Regions from separate parts of the Paenibacillus ottowii genome, predicted to be linked through region 4. Evidence: riboswitches for the same ligand, from Rfam matches in the RefSeq annotation. Region 4 holds a riboswitch; each other region holds the start of a gene.
The links. Region 4 has a riboswitch for cyclic di-AMP ahead of ACQQ6X_RS02415 (3D domain-containing protein). Riboswitches for the same ligand answer to the same signal wherever they lie in the genome.
Positions count from the first base shown of each region.

Region 1: linked by a shared signal. The riboswitch ahead of ACQQ6X_RS19985 (TrkH family potassium uptake protein) and the one ahead of ACQQ6X_RS02415 (3D domain-containing protein) in region 4 are both predicted to bind cyclic di-AMP.
Region 2: linked by a shared signal. The riboswitch ahead of ACQQ6X_RS22060 (3D domain-containing protein) and the one ahead of ACQQ6X_RS02415 (3D domain-containing protein) in region 4 are both predicted to bind cyclic di-AMP.
Region 3: linked by a shared signal. The riboswitch ahead of ACQQ6X_RS03915 (C40 family peptidase) and the one ahead of ACQQ6X_RS02415 (3D domain-containing protein) in region 4 are both predicted to bind cyclic di-AMP.

Region 1 covers NZ_CP191577.1:4,294,642-4,298,138, forward strand. The annotation lists gene ACQQ6X_RS19980 (potassium channel family protein) at 1-504, opposite strand, end outside; gene ACQQ6X_RS19985 (TrkH family potassium uptake protein) at 523-1,863, opposite strand; cyclic di-AMP (ydaO/yuaA leader) riboswitch at 2,274-2,426, opposite strand; gene ACQQ6X_RS19990 (CPBP family intramembrane glutamic endopeptidase) at 2,689-3,497, shown strand, end outside.
Region 2 covers NZ_CP191577.1:4,727,969-4,731,465, forward strand. The annotation lists gene ACQQ6X_RS22050 (ABC transporter substrate-binding protein/permease) at 1-420, shown strand, start outside; gene ACQQ6X_RS22055 (amino acid ABC transporter ATP-binding protein) at 407-1,129, shown strand; cyclic di-AMP (ydaO/yuaA leader) riboswitch at 1,374-1,541, shown strand; gene ACQQ6X_RS22060 (3D domain-containing protein) at 1,548-2,216, shown strand; gene ACQQ6X_RS22065 (polysaccharide deacetylase family protein) at 2,427-3,233, opposite strand.
Region 3 covers NZ_CP191577.1:835,612-839,108, reverse strand. The annotation lists gene ACQQ6X_RS03925 (M1 family metallopeptidase) at 1-458, shown strand, start outside; gene ACQQ6X_RS03920 (hypothetical protein) at 470-1,297, shown strand; cyclic di-AMP (ydaO/yuaA leader) riboswitch at 1,574-1,711, shown strand; gene ACQQ6X_RS03915 (C40 family peptidase) at 1,717-2,217, shown strand; gene ACQQ6X_RS03910 (GNAT family N-acetyltransferase) at 2,520-3,011, shown strand; gene ACQQ6X_RS03905 (4a-hydroxytetrahydrobiopterin dehydratase) at 3,105-3,404, opposite strand.
Region 4 covers NZ_CP191577.1:539,029-542,525, reverse strand. The annotation lists gene rnmV (ribonuclease M5) at 1-443, opposite strand, end outside; gene ACQQ6X_RS02415 (3D domain-containing protein) at 590-1,741, opposite strand; cyclic di-AMP (ydaO/yuaA leader) riboswitch at 2,013-2,293, opposite strand; gene ACQQ6X_RS02410 (TatD family hydrolase) at 2,494-3,264, opposite strand; gene ACQQ6X_RS02405 (HD domain-containing protein) at 3,307-3,497, opposite strand, start outside.

The DNA.
Region 1 (3,497 bases), 1.8 Mb from region 4:
ATTTAATTCTGCTAACGTTTTGCCATTCAAACATGCAGGCACATTGAGTTCCACAATGCTGTATTCCTTGGACAGCTCCAAATAATCGAGCAGATTAGGCGTGACCAGTTGATGCGCTACCCGGATACCCATATCCCGTTCCGGATAAATGACCCGGTCCACACCAAGCTTCTCTAACGCACGTCCATGTAGCACAGATATGGCTTTGGCTACGACTTTTCTCACACCCAGCTCCTTCAGCAAAATGGCGGTCAGGATGCTTACCTGAATATCATCCCCAATCGCAACAATGCCGCAATCGAAATTACGGATGCCCAGTGATCGCAACGCATCTTCATCTGTGGCGTCTGCTACGACAGTATGTGTCAGGATCTCACTCATACTGTCAACAACATCCTCATTCCGATCAATGCCTAGCACCTCGCACCCCATATCCACCAATTGCAAAGCCAGGCTTGAGCCAAACCGCCCCAAGCCAATGACTACAAACTGCTGCGTTTTCATATCTACTCGAAAACTCCCTTACCCTATAATTATTTTACCTTCTGGATGACGATACAATTCCTTACCCTTTTTCGGTCCCAGGGCATAAGCCAGCGTGAGCGGGCCCAGCCTGCCTGCAAACATTGTCAGAGTAATCACCAGCTTGCCTACAACTGTCAAATCAGGTGTAAGCCCCATAGACAGTCCTACCGTACCAAATGCAGACACCGTCTCGAACAAGATCATCAGAAAATGATGATCCTCGGTTGCGGACAGAATCATCGTCACGCCGATCACGAACAGCAGCCCCAGCAATGTAATGGTCAAAGCCTTATAAATTCGTGCTTGCGCAAGTCGATACCGGAACAGCACAATATCTTCCCGTCCCCGCAGCATCGAAAACACCGCTCCAATGAGCAGGGCAAACGTAGTGGTCTTAATCCCGCCTCCAGTGGAGCCAGGCGAAGCCCCAATAAACATGAGTATGATGATAAAAAACTGCGTTGCCTGCCGCAAGCCTGCAATGTCCAGCGTATTGGCGCCTGCGGTACGGGGGGTAACGGACTGGAATAAAGATCCCAGCACTTTCCCCCCCCAATCCAGCGAGCCAAGCGTCTTCGGATTCGTAAACTCAAATACAAAAATGACGAGCGTCCCGACTACAATCAGAACGGCTGTCATGCTGAGCACCACCTTGGTATGCAAGGACAGTCTCTTGCGCTTGCGGTATTCTACCAGGTCTGACATCACGACAAAACCAATACCACCGGAAATAATGAGGAACATGGCTGTAAAATTAACAATTGGATCATATACATAACCTGTCAGGCTGCGAAATTCACCGAACAAATCAAAACCAGCATTATTAAACATGGAAATCGCATGCCAGATTCCAAAATAAATCGCTCTGCCTACCGGCATATCAAACGACCAGCGAATCGAAAAAATGGCTGCACATACGCCCTCAATAATCAACGAGTACCATAGGACCTTGCGGATCAATCCGACAATTCCCTCGACAGAGGTCTGATTCATCGCTTCTTGCAAAATAAGGCGCTCCCGCAAGGAAATGCGACGTTTGAACACCAGCCCGATCAAGGTAGCCATGGTCATAAAGCCAAGACCGCCGATCTGAATCAGCGCAACGATAACAATTTGACCAAAGGTTGTAAAAAAAAGTCCTGTATCCTTAACAACAAGCCCGGTTACACAGGTCGCGGACGCAGCCGTAAACAAGGCGTCTATAAACGCAAGTGGCTTCCCCGTTGTATTGGAAATGGGCAGCATTAACAATAAACTACCTATAAGAATGATAATAGCGAAGCCTGCAACGAATATCTGCGGTGGAGAAAGCCGAAGCCAGCTTGCATTGGGATTCATTTATTTATCACTTCTCTCCTAAATCCTAAAAAACTATAAAAACAGTGATTTAATACGGTGTAAACCCGCTACGCGTTCCATTTGTCTTCCGATCGTCGCTGCCCCTGATTTTTTAATTTTCCAAACCTTAAATAACTATAATTAGCATTCCCTGAAAACAGGAAGAATGCATGTTAAACACTACCCGGCCCCCTATGCTATTGGCGGGCAGCAGCGAAGGGGGCAGAATTGTTCTGAAGAAGCGGAGCGTTTGCCTTTATCTCCGGATTTTAACCATAAAAGGGTTTATACAATCAAAAAATCCGGGGATAACAGCAATCGGAAGAATAATCTGAACCCGCAGCGGCCTAACCAATCCAAACACTTTTATACACACAAAAAAAGACACCGGAAAACCGAGTGCCCCTGACTTGGTTCCTGCCCATAGCCTACGAGGTTAGCTGACGGATTCGGACAGTACAGTATGCCCTATTTACACTCCCGTTCCATCTGGATCGGCTGTAAAATTCACCCCAGTAACATGGTTCCCCCGTTTTCTCATAGAAATTCGGCTTAAATGTATATCATTACCTAACATATTTCATAGGCATTGCCTCAAGATTATAATCCTTCTCTATCCAGATCACAAAATCGATTTCGTCGAAAAAACGTGAAATTAGCTTTAATTTGTGAATGGGCATCGTTTAATCACAGCTTATCTAATTTTATTAAAACTTTACAGTGCTTTCACTCTATTTTCATGAATATCGCTGGTCTGTTGGCGGGAACCTGTGCAGTATGATATCTTTAATGGATGTTCTTATTTACAGATTAAGGAGGAAACTCATGAATCCTATCGGGAAACCGGTCGTGCTCACGGCCAACTTCAAAAAATTAGGCTTGCTGGGCGGGGTTGGCCTGATTTGCTTTTTTATCTTTCAATTGCTTCTTCCCTCGCTTAGCAATCCAAGTCCGGAATCATTGACGAATGCAAAGGTCATCAGCAAACAAGAAGCAGTCATACACGCCCTCGACTTTGCCCGTTCCGAACTGGGCTATACGGAATCACAGCCAGAGAAGCCGGTTGTGACCTATCAGGCTGAAACGGATTTATACGGTTATTTATCCAGAGAAAAACTGCTTCAACAGTACGATCGCACATGGAAAAAAAATTATCCTTATGAAACCTTTCGGGTTGATTTGCCTGATTCCTCAGGGAAGGGCAAGCTGCAAATTCATGTGGATTTATCCACTGGGAAGGTCGTTAGCTTTAAACGGATCACCTCCAGCACCAATTACACACAGGCTGATGTTTCTACGGATGAACAAGCACAAAACAGGCTTGTACGTATAGCTGAGGGCGACATGACGCTCGAAGCCAAGGAACAGGCTGCGGCGATATGGATCAAACGCTTTGGCTTTAAGCCATCCGAATTAAAGCTCGCGACCACTGAGGGGGATGGTGGGTTGAAGTATACCGTGGACGAAAAGAAAATCGGCGCCTCGGTACTTACACTGGCTTTTACTTTTGAAGACGGGGATGTTCGCTCGTTTACCCAAAGCTTTTCGGCCCCTTCGTCCTACACCGACTATGTTAAAAAGCAAACATACTGGGCAAATTGGATGACTTATGCGGGTTATGCCCTATTTAGCTT
Region 2 (3,497 bases), 1.4 Mb from region 4:
GGTATCAATTTTACCCCACTCCAGTCGGGTGTGATCACATTGTCTCTGAATAGCTCGGCATATTTGGCTGAGATTTTCCGTGCGGGTATTCAGGCCGTAGACCGTGGACAGATGGAAGCTGCCCGTTCGCTCGGGATGGGGCGAGGCAAAGCAATGCGTCATGTCATTTTACCGCAAGCATTTAAATCTATATTGCCTGCTATTGGTAATGAGTTCATTACCATCATTAAAGAATCATCTATTATTTCGACCATTGGGATGGTGGATATTATGTACCAAGCCCAGGTCATTAAGAATATTACCTATGAAGGATTAAGCCCGTTCGTAATCGCAGCCGCTATTTATTTTGTAATGACGTTCAGCTTATCCAAGCTGTTGGGTTTATGGGAAAGGAAGTTGAGAGCCAGTGATCACCGTTAAACAACTGCGTAAATCGTTCGGTAAAAATGAAATTTTAAAAGGCATTGATATAGATATCGCTAAGGGTGAAGTAGTCGTCATCATCGGACCGAGTGGTTCGGGAAAAAGTACGTTTTTGCGTTGTTTGAATCTGTTGGAACAGCCAACAGAAGGGGAGATTTTGTTTGAGGGTGAGCCGATTACTGCCCGTGGTCATAACATTAATGCGACCCGGGAGAAGATGGGAATGGTTTTCCAGCATTTTAATCTGTTTCCGCACAAAACGATATTGCAGAATTTGACACTTGCACCAACGCAGGTGAAAAAGCAGTCGGGGAAAGAAGCAGAAAAAATCGCGCTGGAACTCCTGCGAACCGTAGGTCTTGAGGATAAAAAGAACACCTACCCGAACCAGTTATCCGGCGGCCAAAAGCAACGTATTGCGATAGCACGTGCCTTGGCCATGCAGCCGCACGTAATGCTGTTCGATGAGCCTACTTCTGCTCTGGACCCTGAAATGGTTGGAGAGGTTCTAGACGTAATGAAGAAGCTCGCTGAAGGCGGCATGACGATGGTGATCGTGACGCACGAAATGGGCTTTGCCCGTGAGGTAGGGGATCGGATCATCTTTATGGACAACGGGCAAATTATAGAGCAAGGCACGCCAGAGCAAGTTTTTGGTACTCCAAGCCATGATCGTACTCGTGACTTTCTTGCTAAAGTACTGTAAGAAAATGCTTTTATAAAATATTGACAAGGCCCTTCTCGTGACGATGGTTCACGGAGGGCTTTTCTCTTTTTGTCACCATATCTCCATATTTCCGTAACAAAAAACGGATTCTTAATGACAAAATTGTAATGAGTATAGTATGATGTTCAATGTTCCCAACATTTTCATGCAGATAAGGTTACAAAATTGTGATATTATGCAGTAAGCCAAAACTTACCGAGGCAGCACTTATGATAATAAATACTTAGGAGCTGGGCTCAAACTATGGGAAGTGCGGGGGACGTAATAACGGCCATTATTCCAATACATCATAAAAAGTGTGGAATATGACCTAGGGGTGAATTGCGCAGCATAGGGCTTCTCCTGAGCCCGAATCCGACAGCTAACCTCGCAGGCATAACAGAGGAGGTACATATCTTTGAAACGCTTAAAACATATTGGAAAAGCTATGAAATTTGCGGTGCTTGCCGCAGCAATTGCAGGGCTGGCACAGACAACTGGAGTAGCAGATGCTGCTTCGCTTCATACTGCTAAAGAAGGCGATACCTTCTTTTTGCTTGCCCAACGTTATGGAGTATCAGTTGATGAATTGACGAAGGCTAACCCGAATATTGCGTCCAACAACATATACGCAGGTCTGCAGATTAAAGTGCCAGACGAAAAAAGTGTGGAGGCGGCTTCGGATTCGAAGCCACAGCTTCTTACGGAAAAAGCAACAGCGAATGAGAAGCCAACAATTGAAGCATGGGGTAAGACATTCAATTATAGTAAAGTGGTTGATGTTAAAGCAACGGCATATTCTGCCGCAACCGATGAAAACGGCAAATGGGGTGCAGTTGATTACTATGGTAATCCGCTTAAGCTAGGTACTATTGCGGTAGACCCGAGAGTCATTCCGATGGGAACCAAGGTACTTGTTACAGGCTATTCCCATCCCGGCTTGCCGGACCATTCTTTTGTGGCCGTGGCCCGTGATCAGGGCAGCGCCATTACCGGGAAGCGGATTGATATCTTTATCCCTGGCAATAAATCATTCGTAAACGACTTCGGTTTTCAAGATGTGAAACTGTACGTCATTGATAAATAACATTCTGCCCTAGAAGTGTTTTGAATAACATAATAAGTATTATGTAAACTTATTATTGTGTCGTATAACATAAAATTCGTAACTGGGATGATATTTTATCATGGCCAGTTGCTTATCGCTAAAAAATGCTGTCTTACAAGCAGAAATATTCTGCTCGTCAAGACAGCATTTTTACGTAGTTGGAGTTTATCGTCGAAGCTTAGCATACTCTTATTGTCGTTCCGGTGTGTGAAGCAGCCGGGGGACTGTGACGAATTTGTAGCCCTTAGCTTTTAGAGAGTGGATTAGGCCTGGCAAGGCTTGGACAGTACCTTGCAAATTAGAACTTTGGCCTCCACCTGCATGCATTAAAATAATGGAACCAGGCCCGGTAGCCGGGATTACGTTACGTTGAATTTGTGTTTTGCTTAATCCCTTCCAGTCTAGAGAATCCACATTCCAATTGACAATCATGTATCCATGACGACGTGCCCACTGGATTTGAGGCTCCGTGATTTCACCATAGGGTGGTCGTATCAACCTAGGTCGGAAGCCTGCGCTCGCTTCTAAAATGCGTTCTGTTTTTGTAATCTGGTAGCGGAATCGTTCGGGGGTGGCCTTCCTGAAATCCGGATGAGTATAGGAATGGTTTCCTATAGCATGACCCTCACGGATGATACGGCGTATGATCCCCGGATGTTTTTCAGCACGATGACCGACGATAAAAAAAGTAGCTTTGATGCCGTTTGCGTGTAATACGTCCAAAACCTGCGGCGTATACCTTGAATCGGGCACATCATCAAAGGTTAAGGCAATTTGGCGGGTGTGCGGGCCGCACATTTTAAAAATGTCCGCATGCTTTTTTCGCAGCACCGCTAAGGTTGGAGCAGCTCGATCTTTTCTTGGATGTTCAGTAGTAGCGGCAGCAGCTTCCTTGGGATGGGGCGTTCCAATATAGGGAGGCGTGTCCGCGTATACGGGAAAACTTGAAAATGCTAGTAACAGCGCTAAACACGGCAAAGCTCTCCTGTACCGCATTTATATTCCCCCTTTCCGTGCAGTGGTACCTAGTGGTGCTCTCAGCTATTATGTACCTGTCCTATCAAAATTATGCTGCTGATGAGTGAAGCTCTATACAACTGAAGAGAAGTACATCATGAAATGGATATCCGTGAAAATGACGAAGGAAATGCACATTCTCATAAACATAAGCAAAAACTGAAGCATTTTCGTAAGTGTTAGTCATACAAAGGATTCGGTATACCGTGATAGCTGGTGTATAATGGGGATGCTATCTATAAT
Region 3 (3,497 bases), 300 kb from region 4:
GATTCAAGCATCCGACCTCACAGGATTTTCAGCGTGTTGTGGAGAGGGTGACTGGACGCTCATGGAGCCACTATTTTGAACAGTATGTATATGACGGCCAGATGGCGGACTTCTCCGTCGATCGCATTATGAACCGCAAGTTGGAGAGTGGATATGAAGCAGTCGTGACGCTCAGCAAAAAAGGAGCAGATTATCCTAAGATCCCTGTTCAATTCACCTTCAAGGATGGCACAACGATATTTAAGGCTTGGGACGGTACAGGCAAAAGTACAACCTTTCGACTCAAAAGCAGCTCCCCCGTGTCCTCTGTAGCCGTCGATCCTCTATACACTATTGCCTTGGAGAATAAGCATATTAATAATAACCTGAAGGCTGAATTGAACGAAAAACAACAAACCCGTTGGAGTATAGGTGTAACCAAGCTGTTGGAGACACTGCTTGGAAGTCTGTCATGGTGAGGTGTTTATAGATGCGGACTGTTATAAAAGAAGGCTGGGCGCTGGTGCGCATACGCTTTTATATCGTTATCATTTTATTTCTATATCGTCTGCTGTGGGGGGTATTTCTCTATCGGCTGGTGCAGTCCGCTGTCATCCCGCTGCTGCTTCGTTATCCGGATCAGAGCCAAAACGAGTTGGGAAGGACCTTGTTTTGGATGGAGGGCCAGATCGCTTTGATGGACAGCCGGGAAGTGCACGTGTATTTATGGATACTACTAGGAGCAACCGTATTGCGTATATTGATCACGCCCTTTATTAGAGCCGGCATCTATCAAAGCCTGCATACCGATGCGACTGAACCGCAAAGCCTGTCCTTTTTCAAAGGGATGAAACGGCATGGTATGTCATCGCTGCTGTATTACATCATCGAGTTGGGTCTGCTGCTGCTCCCCGCCTTTTGGGTGGTACCAAGACTCTACCCTATTGTAGCAGGAACGCTGCAATCTTCCTCTTACCTGCTGCATTTGTTGCCCTATGCCATTGGGTGGATGGCTTACGGGTGGTTCATTCGGCAGTGCATCCTGTATATGCAATTGGGCACAGTCAGTGGTCACGCCATACTATCGTCCCTGCTCGCCTTCTTTCGCCAGCTTCTTCCCGCTGTCGGCGTATCCTTGCTGCTCAGTGCTTGTGTGCTGCTGGTCTTCGGTCTATTTGGCACCGTGGCGATGATTTGGACTGGTATGTTGGCGCTGATTCTCCAGCAATCGTATCATTTTGTTACCAGTCTGGTCAGGCTGTGGCATATCAGTTCACAGTACCGACTATGGCATATCGATATCTCCAGCAGAGGTTAACCCCTCCCTTTATGCTATCTTCTGCATTTTCAGCTGTCGAAAAAAACTTTTTCTTCCCCGTCCTCACGACACATAACTGAATACTGTTAACAGAATCTGTTCCTACAGTGTTAGGAACAGATTTTTTTTGTAACTTTTTGCGATGAAACATTTGCCAAAGCCTGCTGTCTTTGTTACAATAATCGCAGTGAACTGATAGTAACAACTTTGTAATCTTTATTGTAACCTTTATCTTAAAAACATCGTTGTCGTGAATACTGCTCTCCAAGGTGCACATCTCAAGTTAAGCCTAATTCCTGGCACCTAGGAAGCGGGGGAACCAGTTTGGGTGAATTGATCTCGCAACAGAGTGGTCATAGGGGAACCTTCTACCGAATCCTTAAGCTAACCTCGCAGGCATTGGAAGGGGTATATTTTTTTTGAAGAAGAAGCTAACGATCGCAGCCATGGGTCTCGCCATTGCCTTTACATCCTTTACTTTCGGTGGCGGCAGTGCATTCGCAGACTCCAAGATGGACCAGGTCATCCAAGATGCCAAAGGAACGAGCTACAGAAGCGGAGGCACTACACTCGAGGGATTCGATTGCTCCGGCTTCACAATGTATGTATTCAACAAACTGGGAATTAAACTGCCGCATCAATCTGGATCACAATTCAAAATGGGATCTTCTGTATCCCGCGATGAAATGAGACCAGGAGACCTGGTGTTCTTCAACACCACAGGAAGAGGCGTATCCCATGTAGGTATCTTCGTAGGTGAAGGGAAATTCGCCCACTCCTCGACTTCGCGTGGTGTAGTAGTTAGCTCACTGAACGAAAATTATTACGCTAACCGTTTTGTCGGTGCAAAAAGAATTATGAGCACAGACGCTTACCATTCTGTAGCTTCAGAAATTCCTGATGACGACAACGTAGAATAACCACCGCACAGCAAGCTAACCCTAGCCGCAATTTGATTCTGGCCGGAATCGATTTGCGGTTTTTTTATGTCCACTACATCAGCTATGATTATCAATACTGACGAACCTACGCCTCAAAAGGTTTCAGTGTTAGCGAACATCGTCGGTTTTACCGTCACCGCTGGGGGAGCATTGAACGGTAAATTCCTTCTTATTGAATGTATACCCGACTTAGGTACGAAATAAACACGCTTGCCATTCCTCTACAACTTGTCTACAATCTGTTGTTAATGATTGAAGTACGCAAAAGGAGGAATGGAAAAGTGCCTGCCTCAATATCCAACTACCGGATCGTACCGATGGACGAGCACCAAGCGGCTGAAATTTGTGAGTGGCGCTATGATCCCCCCTACAACATATACGGCTGGCTTCCATGGGAACAAATGAAGGCACTTGAAGTCGAATTTGGGAGTCCTACGCTTCGCCAGGAGCAATATGTTGCCGTACTGGACGCAAAGAATGAGCTTGCGGGATTTGCTCAATATTTTCCTATGGTTGGTGTGACCCGGCTGGGTCTTGGAATGCGTCCTGAAAGATGCGGACACGGCACAGGCTCCGACTTTGTCCGGGCCATTGCCGAGGAAGCCAGACGACGCCACCCGCAGAATGAGATTGACCTAGAGGTGCTCACCTGGAATCAACGGGCTATTCGAGCCTATAAGGCAGCTGGATTCGGGCTGACAGATACCTATGAGCGCCAGACTCCAGATGGCAGAAAGCCGTTCCATTGTATGGTATATCGTCCTGAACATTAGAACTGGGCTTTATAAATAAAAGCGCCTTCGCTATACAACCGCGATGTTGTATAGCGAAGGCGCTCTTAGCATATACGACAGATCATTACAAACTTAATGACCGCTGCGCATTTTTTCAAAAGCTTCATTATATTGTTGAGCTTCTTTAATATCTACAGCCATAATACCGCCATCGTCCCAAGAGGTCAAACGCAGAGTCACGGTCTTGTAATCAATCGTAATAAATGGATGGTGATTAAATGCCTCAGATATAGCGGCAACTTCATCCACGAATGCAATACCTTTCATAAAACTGGAAAAATTGTATTTCCGAACGATCCATCGTCCTTCCTCCAGTTCCCAGCCCTCCAGTTTCTCCAGATGTGCTTCAATCTCTTCTTGTGTAAAAGGCATGTTACGAACTCCTCCCCGTTTATACGGAAGCCTTTCAGCCGCTTCATGCGGCCAAAACTACGATATATTGGTGTACATATTACCACGGCCCCG
Region 4 (3,497 bases):
CCAATACCCAGTATATTCCCCAAGGCCATTCGGCGTGCAGCAGCATTTGGGTGGGTGATAAGTCCAGCGTCAATCAGGTCTGCCCATTCAATCAGTGGTTCGGCGTCCTCTACTGTCGTATGTACCCGCGCGAGGGCATGTCTGATGGCTTCTGGCGAGGCATTCTCCACACCAATATCCCCTTTGCGCGTGGCCTCTGCCTCAGGTATAAAAGCCTGCTTGCAGCCGGGGACCTTGGAGGCGATGATTTTACGGATACGCTCCCCTGCATGATCGGGGTCAGTTAAAATAATGACCCCCCGCCGTTCCTGCGCCAATGCAATTTTGCGCAGCGTCATTTTATTAATGGCTGAACCGCCAGTTTCTATCGTATCTGCCTCGACAGCACGGCGAATGGCTACCGTGTCATCCCGGCCTTCTACCACGATCACTTCCTTGATCATCTTCATTTACCTCCACTGCTACACAGCAACATATATTTATCTTTCCCTGTTTTTGAAAACAAAATAAGAAGAGGATATCCTCTTCTTAGCATGGCATAACTATGTTGTTAATACTATCGCATTGCCCTCAACATACACAACCTGTTTTAGTTGATTTCTGGCTTTACAGGTCCGATAACATATACGGTTTTACCGTGCTTGCGACCAAATTGGTTGGCCCGGCCTAAACTCTCATAATACACATCGATTTTGTGGCCTTTAATGGCGCCACCGGTATCCTCCGCACGGCGGAAGCCCACCCCTTCAATATACACCCACCAGCCGATTGGAATTATACTCGGATCGACAGCGATGGTACGTCCTTCCGTGACACGCGTGCCGGAGGCCGTACGTGTACCAATACCTGACTCCTGTGAGGAGTACGCCGTCATGGAGACGTTTTGTAAAACCTTGCTATATTTAAAATTAATTCCCGCTTTACGGACAGCATTGCCCGAACTAACCGTTGTCGCCTTAACCGCATCTCTAGGGCCGACGGAAGCAGCCAGAACGACCGGTTTTTTCTTCGTTCCTACTGCAATTACCTTATCCACGCGATTCTGTGTGACTTCCTTGTTGATCAGCTGTTTGGATACCAGCTTTCCATCATGGTATACCTTTTGAACGTGCTGGACCACCACACCCGATTTGCCACTTTGAATGACTCGATTATCGCCTTTATAGAGACTTGGATCCGCCGTTTTGATGACCTGATAAGGCACCTGTTTTTTCTGTGCAACCTGCTGTTTCTTCACACGGACGATTTTTATGTCCATGTTAGCCGAAACAGAGGCATCCAATGCAGGGTAAACTTTATCGATTGATGATAATTTATAGCCCGATGTGCGAATCGCACCCTCTACTGTATTTTCTGTTGTGTACAGCTTTTTCGTCTTATTGCCTGAGGACACTTTAACCTGATTGGCACGTTTAATAACTACGCGGTCCCCATCCTGTACTGCTCCGTTTAGCGGCATGGATATTGTATCATGCGGCTGAAGTGAAATAGAATGCTCATTGAGCAAATCTTGGAGCTTGGATTCCCGGGTTTCTACCGCCGATGCCTTACCATCAATGACAAAAAAGACTTGTTTTTTAGATTGCGTGTACATCAGAATTGAAATCATAATCGTTAGTGCGATTAGAAAAATAGCAACCAAAACCGCCTGGCGCACATTCTCTTGCTTCCAACGCAATACGTAAGACATGCTGGATGAGCGTGACTCATGGGTGGTCTCCCCTTTTCGGAAAATGCCCATTTCCTCCGTCCTCCTTACATAGCCCGCCGTCTGGAGTAAGACATAGTTGATCGTTGACGTGACTATAACAGATTTTCTACAAGACAAGCCCGTACTGCGACTGTCCTGCACCATGTACCCGTCTTCGCGGCATGCTGTCCTCCCCTGTTTAACCACAGTATGATGACAGATTTTCTTTTATTCACAACAAAAAAAGCCAAAGAAAGAGATTAGAGAGCTCTTTCGTGGCTTCCGGCATGTGTGAATATGCGGGAAAACTCATGCACGAGATGGCTTCTCTCTTGTTACGCTTACGGGGTTAGCTGTCGGGTTCGGACGTAGAGAGTCGCCCTAGCTTAGGTCAACCGCTCATGGCGGTCGCCCTCACATTCACCCCGAAGACCCAGAAAGAAATCGAAATACGGCTTCTCTACCTGTTCAATCCCATCCGGGATTTGAATTTCGGTCGAGCCGGCTGCTGAAGACACATTCTCTCCTGCACATACGCCGGACGTACTGTAAGCCATATCGGTTCCCCCGTTCCCTGTAAAAGGGACTCAGCGAGACTGGTTCATGAAATGAGTTGTTGATGTTTACACTCAACAACAATTCACTGAAAAGATGATATCCTGTTTCCATGCATGTTGTAAAGCAGGTTTCAAGTACATTTTTTAAAAAATTCGGTTAAAAGTTTGTAATATTCCTGAGTTTACTGCAACAAAATCATAATTAGCTCCGTCTAACTCTTTATTTTGATTGATTTCTTCGCCTTTTCACTTAATGTCAAATCGTTCCAAGGCATTTTGAGTAGTAATGGATACCAATTCCTCCACCGTAATTCCCTTAATTTGGGCGGCTGCCTCTGCCACCAGTCTCACATGTGCTGACTCATTTCGCTTCCCGCGAAACGGATGGGGTGTCAGGTAAGGTGCGTCCGTTTCAATAAGCAGACGGTCCAGTGGAACCTGGGCCAGTACCTCTTTCGGCTGCTTGGCATTTTTGAACGTTATAGGCCCACCAAATGAAAGGTGGAAACCCATATCCAGCACCATTTTGGCTGTCTCCCAACTCCCTGAAAAGGAGTGCATGACTCCGCCAATCTCGCTCGCCTTTTCCTCTCGTAAAATCCTCACAATATCTTCATGTGCATCTCGATTATGGATAACAATTGGCATGTTGAGCTCACGTGCCAGGCCAATTTGATTTCGAAGTACCCGCTGCTGCACATCCTTTGGTGACGTATCCCAATAATAATCCAGACCGATCTCTCCGATCGCTACAACCTTTTGATGACTGCATAACGATGCAATCCATTCTAAATCCGCTTCCTGCATTGTAATGGCATCCTGGGGATGCCACCCAACAGCCGCATAAATAAAATCATACGTTTCAGCCAGCTTCATGGTGGATGGAATGGTCTCACGATTGAATCCGATATTGATCATCCGTGTTACTCCTGATTCGACAGCACGTGCTATAACTTCTTCACGATCCTCGTCAAATTGTGGTGCATCCAAGTGAGTATGAGTGTCGAATAAATCCAAGGTTTTCATCTCCTCTTTTTACTTACATTTCTATATGTTTGTCTATTGTTTGACAAAATAATTCCTTATTTCGGCAGGAAGCCTGTGTTTTACCCCGTTCAGTTTATTCTGGGGAAAATACATATGATATTTTCCACGGTGAATACCACTTATTGAACGTACGATTTCCGAAACTTCAGATATTTCCCGCACCTCGCCCTGACGTCCGAGCAGCAAAATTTGGTTGTCCGTTG